One region of the Streptomyces sp. NPDC047079 genome, then DNA from elsewhere that is predicted to be linked to it. Evidence: predicted binding sites of a transcription regulator. Region 1 holds the regulator's gene; the other holds the start of a gene.
The links. The regulator HrcA, encoded in region 1, represses chaperone genes, less so after heat shock. The targets are predictions, from matches to a motif close to TTNGCACTCNGNNNNNCNGAGTGCNAA.

Region 1 (3,311 bases):
CGTCGAGCGTCTCCAGCGGCACCTTGGTACCGAGGGCCGCCGCCGTCATCGGGATGGTGACCGTGCAGTGCAGGTCGTCGCCGCGACGCTGGAAGGTCGAGTGCGGCAGCTCGTGGATCTCGACGTACAGGTCGCCGGCGGGTCCGCCGCCCGGGCCGACCTCGCCCTCGCCGGCGAGCTGGATCCGGGTGCCGTTGTCCACGCCCGCGGGGATCTTGACGGTGAGCGTCCGGCGGGAGCGCACCCGGCCGTCGCCCGCGCACTCCGGGCAGGGGGTCGGGACGATCGTGCCGAAGCCCTGGCACTGGGGGCAGGGCCGGGAGGTCATGACCTGGCCCAGGAAGGACCGCGTGACCTGCGAGACCTCACCGCGACCACGGCACATGTCACAGGTCTGCGCGGACGTACCGGGCGCGGCGCCCTCGCCGTTGCAGGTGTTGCAGACGACGGCCGTGTCGACCTGGATGTCCTTCGTGGTACCGAAGGCCGCCTCGTCCAGCTCCACATCGAGGCGGATCATCGCGTCCTGGCCCCGGCGGGTGCGCGAGCGCGGACCGCGCTGCGACGCCGTACCGAAGAACGCGTCCATGATGTCCGAGAAGTTCCCGAAGCCGCCCGCGCCGAAGCCGCCCGCGCCTGCGGCGCCCGCCTGGGACAGGGGGTCGCCGCCGAGGTCGTAGACCTGCTTCTTCTGCGGGTCCGAGAGCACCTCGTACGCGGCGTTGATCTCCTTGAACCGCTCCTGCGTCTTGGGATCGGGGTTGACGTCCGGGTGCAGCTCGCGGGCGAGCCGGCGGAACGCCTTCTTGATCTCTTCCTGCGACGCGTCGCGGCGCACGCCGAGTACGGCGTAGTAGTCCGTGGCCACTTACGACTCCGCCAGGATCTGTCCGACGTACCGTGCCACCGCTCGTACCGCTCCCATCGTTCCCGGGTAATCCATGCGGGTCGGTCCGACCACGCCGAGTTTCGCTACTGCCTCGCCGCCCGAACCGTAGCCCACGGAGACCACCGACGTGGAGTTGAGTCCCTCGTGTGCGTTCTCATGGCCGATACGCACCCGCATGGCCGGATCCTTTGCCTCGCCCAGCAACTTGAGAAGGACGACCTGCTCCTCCAGCGCCTCCAGGACGGGGCGGATGGTGAGAGGGAAGTCATGCACGAAGCGGGTGAGGTTGGCGGTGCCGCCGATGATCAGCCGCTCCTCGGTCTCCTCCACGAGCGTCTCCAGGAGAGTGGAGAGCACCGTGGTGACCGTGCCCCGGTCCTCCGGGTCGAAGGCCTCGGACAGGTCCTGCACCAGTTGCGGGACGTCCGCGAAACGGCGGCCGGCGACCCGGCTGTTGAGCCGCGCCCGCAGATCCGCGAGAGACGTTTCTCCAAACGGCGCGGGGCAGTCGATCATGCGCTGCTCCACCCGGCCGGTGTCGGTGATCAGTACGAGCATCAGCCGTGCGGGCGCCATGGACAGCAGCTCCACGTGCCGCACCGTCGAACGGGTCAGCGACGGGTACTGCACCACGGCGACCTGCCGGGTGAGCTGCGCGAGCAGCCGTACCGTACGCGCCACGACGTCGTCGAGGTCGACGGCGCCCTCCAGGAAGTTCTGGATCGCGCGGCGCTCGGGCGGGCTCATCGGCTTGACGGCCGCGAGCTTGTCGACGAAGAGGCGGTAGCCCTTGTCCGTGGGGATGCGTCCGGCGCTGGTGTGCGGCTGGGCGATGTAGCCCTCCTCCTCCAGCACGGCCATGTCGTTGCGGACGGTGGCCGGGGAGACACCGAGACTGTGCCGTTCGGTGAGCGCCTTGGAACCCACCGGCTCCTCGGTGCCCACGTAGTCCTGGACGATGGCGCGCAGCACTTCGAGCCTGCGTTCACTGAGCATGCGCACACCTCCAGCGGTCTGTCCCCTTGACGCTTCCCCTGGCACTCTGCGCAGGTGAGTGCCAGCATTCCCGGGGCAAGTGTACGGCCGTCGGGTACGCCCCCGGCAAGGGCGGGCTCCATGCCGTGCCGAGGTGTACCGACCTGTCCCAGGGTGTCCCTGCCAGGGCCGGGTGTCTGCGGATAGCGTCGTGCCATGACGGTGTGGTGGGAAGGGTCCGGGTGGGAGGCGCTCAGCGCCCGGGCGGGGCGCACGCGGCTTCCGGGCTGGGACTGCACGGCCGGACTGGTGGTCGGGGATCATGCGGCGCTCATGATCGACGCGGGGTCGAGCCTGGGGGAGGGCGCGAGGCTGCGCACCGGGGCGCGGCGTCTGCTCGCGCCGCTCGGCGGGGACCGGCATGTGACACATCTCGCGCTGACGCACCCCCACTTCGACCATGTCCTCGGGGCGGGGGCGTTCACGGGCACGGAGGTGTTCGGGGCGGTGGGTGTCGACACGGTGTTCGTCCACGAGCGGGACGCGCTGGTCGCCGACGCGGTGCGGCACGGCCTGGACGCGGCCGAGGCGGCCGAGGCGGCGGACGCGCTGGTCCGCCCGCGCCACCAGGTCTCGGGCGAATGGACGCTGGACCTGGGCGGGGTGCGGGTGCTGCTGGCGAACGTGGGCCCGGCCCACACGGCCCACGATCTGGTGGTCCTCGTGCCCGGCGAGCGGGAGGTGGTGTTCTGCGGGGACCTGGTGGAGGAGTCCGGCGAGCCCCAGGCGGGCCCGGACGCGATTCCCTCGCACTGGCCGGCGGCCCTGGACCGGCTGCTCGAACTGGGCGGCCCGGACGCGGTGTACGTGCCGGGACACGGTGCCGTGGTGGACGCGGCGTTCGTCCGGGCGCAGCGCGACGCACTCGCGGCCCGTTTCGGCGTGTCGTGACGTCTTCCGCGGCCCCTGCGGCCGGACTTCTCCTATCGTCATCCGAATGCGCCAGTACTCACCGGACCTGACCCCGCCGTGGAAGAAGCCGAAGCCCGTTCCCGAGGTCCCGGCGGACCCCGGTCTGGTGGTCGAGGAGCCGCGCACCGGCTTCTGCGGCGCGGTGATCCGCTGCGAGGCGGGCACGGTGACCCTGGAGGACCGCTTCGGCAAGCACCGGGTGTTCCCGCTGGAGCCGCGGGGCTTCCTGCTGGAGGGCCGGGCGGTGACACTGGTGCGCCCGTCGAGGGCGCCGGTGCGTCCCACGCGTACGGCGTCGGGTTCGGTGGCCGTCCCGGGGGCGCGCGCGAGGGTGGCCCGCGCCGGCCGTATCTATGTGGAGGGCCGCCACGACGCGGAACTCGTCGAGAAGGTGTGGGGCGACGACCTGCGCATCGAGGGCGTGGTCGTGGAGTACCTGGAGGGCGTCGACGACCTGCCGTCGATCGTCTCCGCC
Region 2 (3,311 bases), on a different contig from region 1:
GACGCGTGTGACATCGGCCTCGCGCACCTCGATCAGCGCGGACAGGCCGAGCGCCTCGGCGTTCTCCCGCGCCACCGCCGCGGTCAACGGGTCGCGGTCCACGGCCAGCACCCGGATGCCGGCCCGCGCGAGTGCGATCGCGTCGCCGCCGATGCCACAGCACAGATCGGCGACGGAGGTCACGCCGAGCGCCCGCAGCCGCTCCGCCCGGTGGGCGGCGACCGTCGTCCTGGTCGACTGCTCGACGCCGTTCGGCGTGAAGAACATCCGCCGCGCGTCCTCGGCCCCGAACTTCGCCGCCGCCCGCTCGCGCAGCCGCGCCTGGGTGAGGGCCGCCGAGACCAGTTCGGCGGGGTGCTCGCGGCGCAGCCGGGTGGCGACGGCCAGTTCCTCGGCCGGGGCGGTGCCGTGCACCTCGTCGAGAAGGGCGCGGCCCTCGGGGCTGAGCAGGGAGTCGAGGGAGAGGTCGTTCACGGGGCCATTGTCGGCCAGTCGGTGGATGGCGTGCGTCCGGCCGCGGTGTCGGCCCGCCGGGGCAGTCGGCGGCTGCAAGGATCCGACAGCATGCAGCTCGTACGACAAAATGACCGAAAGTGTGCGAACGGTTTCAAGAGGCGCGTGAGGTGCCCCGGTGCACGGTACGCGCGGCGCACGGCGGCCACCCCCGCGGCCCGCACGGTCCTCGCCGTCACCGCTCTCGCGTCCGGCTGCGGGGGCTGCGCCGTGGCGCGCCTGGAGGACCACCTGTGAGGGGACGGCCGTGGGGAGGGCGTCGCGTGCGGGCGATGCTCGCCGGAGCACTCGTCGCCGCGTTGCTGTCCGGCTGCGCGCAGTCCGTCGACCCCATCGAACGGCTCGGCAAGAAGGCGGCGCAGCGGGTCCACCGCGCGCACGCACCCCATGAACGTGCCTACCGGCGCTGGGGCCTCGCCGCCCCGCTCGCGCCCGCACCCCGCCCGACCCGCCCCCCGGGCCGGGGGGACGAGGGCCTGCCGCTGGTGCTCGACCGTGTCCCCACCCACGACAAGGTCGTCTTCCTGACCTACGACGAGGGCGCCGAGAACGACCCCCGGTTTGTCGACATGGTCCGTGAACTGCGGCTTCCGGTCAGTGTGTTCCTCACTGACACCGCCGTGGGGCCGGGCTACGCGCGCGTCGCGCGGCTGCGGGCCGCCGGTGCGGTCATCCAGAACCACACCCTGGACCGCGCCACGCTGCGCGGCCGCCCGTACGCGGAGCAGCGTGCCGAGATCTGCGGCCAGCGCGACCGGCTGAAAGCACGGCTGGGCGTGCTGCCCTGGCTGCTGCGGCCCCCGTACGGCAGATACGACCGGACGACGCTGCGGGCCGCGGCCGACTGCGGCATCAAGGCGCTGATCCTGTGGCGCCCCGGCTCGAGCCCCGACAGCCGCCACGGCTGGGGCGCGGCACCCCACGCGGGGGACATCGTGCGGCCCCACGAAGCGAGCCGGCCCCTTGCCTCCCTGACCGCCGAGACGACCCGTCTCCTGCGCCGTATCCAGGCGAGGGGATTCACGGTGGGGCGCCTGGAGGACTACCTGTAGGCCGGAGCCGGGCACCCCGCTTTCGCGCCGCGCCGCCACGCGTTGGCACTCCGCTTGACCGAGTGCTAATCGCGGTCATAGTCTCGGCTCTGGCACTCGCCACCGGAGAGTGCCAAAGAAGCGACGGGCAGGTCCGGCACCCGCGACGACGGATCGACCTGGTCGCCACCTCAGACAGTTAACCCCGCGAGATCTCCGAAGGGGGAGGTCGGATCGTGACGACCGCCAGCTCCAAGGTTGCCATCAAGCCGCTCGAGGACCGCATCGTGGTCCAGCCGCTGGACGCCGAGCAGACCACGGCCTCTGGCCTGGTCATTCCGGACACCGCGAAGGAGAAGCCCCAGGAGGGCGTCGTCCTCGCCGTGGGCCCGGGCCGCATCGAGGACGGCAAGCGCGTCGAGCTTGACGTCAAGGTCGGCGACGTCGTGCTGTACAGCAAGTACGGCGGCACCGAGGTGAAGTACAACAACGAGGAATACCTCGTTCTCTCGGCTCGCGACGTGCTCGCGATCATCGAGAAGTAATTCACCGAAGCAGACTGCTTTGAGCTGCGCCCCTGGCCCCGCGAGCATTGATCAGCCGGGCGCCGGGGGCGCGGTTCGTTCTTCACCGCGGTGGCGGCCGCTCCGGGAGGGCGGCCGAGCATTGCAACGAGAGGACTGAAACGCTCCATGGCGAAGATCCTGAAATTCGACGAGGACGCCCGTCGCGCCCTCGAGCGCGGCGTCAACAAGCTTGCCGACACGGTCAAGGTGACGATCGGCCCCAAGGGCCGCAACGTCGTCATCGACAAGAAGTTCGGCGCCCCGACCATCACCAACGACGGCGTCACCATCGCCCGTGAGGTGGAGGTCGAGGACCCGTACGAGAACCTCGGCGCCCAGCTGGTGAAGGAGGTGGCGACCAAGACCAACGACGTCGCGGGTGACGGCACCACCACCGCCACCGTGCTTGCCCAGGCGCTGGTGCGCGAGGGTCTGAAGAACGTCGCCGCGGGTGCCTCCCCGGCCGCCCTGAAGAAGGGCATCGACGCGGCCGTCGCCGCGGTCTCCGAGGACCTGCTGGCCACCGCCCGCCCGATCGACGAGAAGTCCGACATCGCCGCCGTCGCCGCGCTGTCCGCCCAGGACCAGCAGGTCGGCGAGCTCATCGCCGAGGCGATGGACAAGGTCGGCAAGGACGGTGTCATCACCGTCGAGGAGTCCAACACCTTCGGTCTGGAGCTCGACTTCACCGAGGGCATGGCCTTCGACAAGGGCTACCTGTCGCCGTACTTCGTGACGGACCAGGAGCGCATGGAGGCCGTTCTCGACGAGCCGTACATCCTCATCAACCAGGGCAAGATCTCCGCGATCGCGGACCTGCTGCCGCTGCTGGAGAAGATCATCCAGTCGGGCTCCTCCAAGCCGCTGCTGATCATCGCCGAGGACGTCGAGGGCGAGGCCCTGTCCACCCTCGTCGTGAACAAGATCCGCGGCACCTTCAACGCCGTCGCCGTCAAGGCCCCCGGCTTCGGTGACCGCCGCAAGGCGATGCTCCAGGACATCGCGGTCCTCACCGGCGCCACGGTCGTCTCCGAGGAGGTCGGCCTCAAGCTCGACCAGGTCGGCCTGGACGTGCTGGGCACCGCCCGCCGCGTGACCGTCACCAAGGACGACACGACCATCGTCGACGGCGGCGGCAAGTCCGAGGACGTCGCGGCCCGCATCGCCCAGATCAAGGCCGAGATCGAGACCACGGACTCCG

Region 2: groES (co-chaperone GroES) is a predicted target of HrcA. The motif match lies at 1,608-1,634, and genes of this name have one in related genera.

Annotation. Positions count from the first base shown of each region.
Region 1 is NZ_JBEYUZ010000001.1:499,406-502,716, reverse strand. Features, by position in the region: gene dnaJ (molecular chaperone DnaJ) at 1-868, opposite strand, end outside; gene hrcA (heat-inducible transcriptional repressor HrcA) at 869-1,885, opposite strand; gene ABZ823_RS02180 (MBL fold metallo-hydrolase) at 2,081-2,815, shown strand; gene ABZ823_RS02175 (DUF3097 domain-containing protein) at 2,862-3,311, shown strand, end outside.
Region 2 is NZ_JBEYUZ010000002.1:349,436-352,746, reverse strand. Features, by position in the region: gene ABZ823_RS04075 (methyltransferase domain-containing protein) at 1-474, opposite strand, end outside; gene ABZ823_RS04070 (hypothetical protein) at 619-750, shown strand; gene ABZ823_RS04065 (polysaccharide deacetylase family protein) at 786-1,565, shown strand; gene groES (co-chaperone GroES) at 1,781-2,089, shown strand; gene groL (chaperonin GroEL) at 2,237-3,311, shown strand, end outside.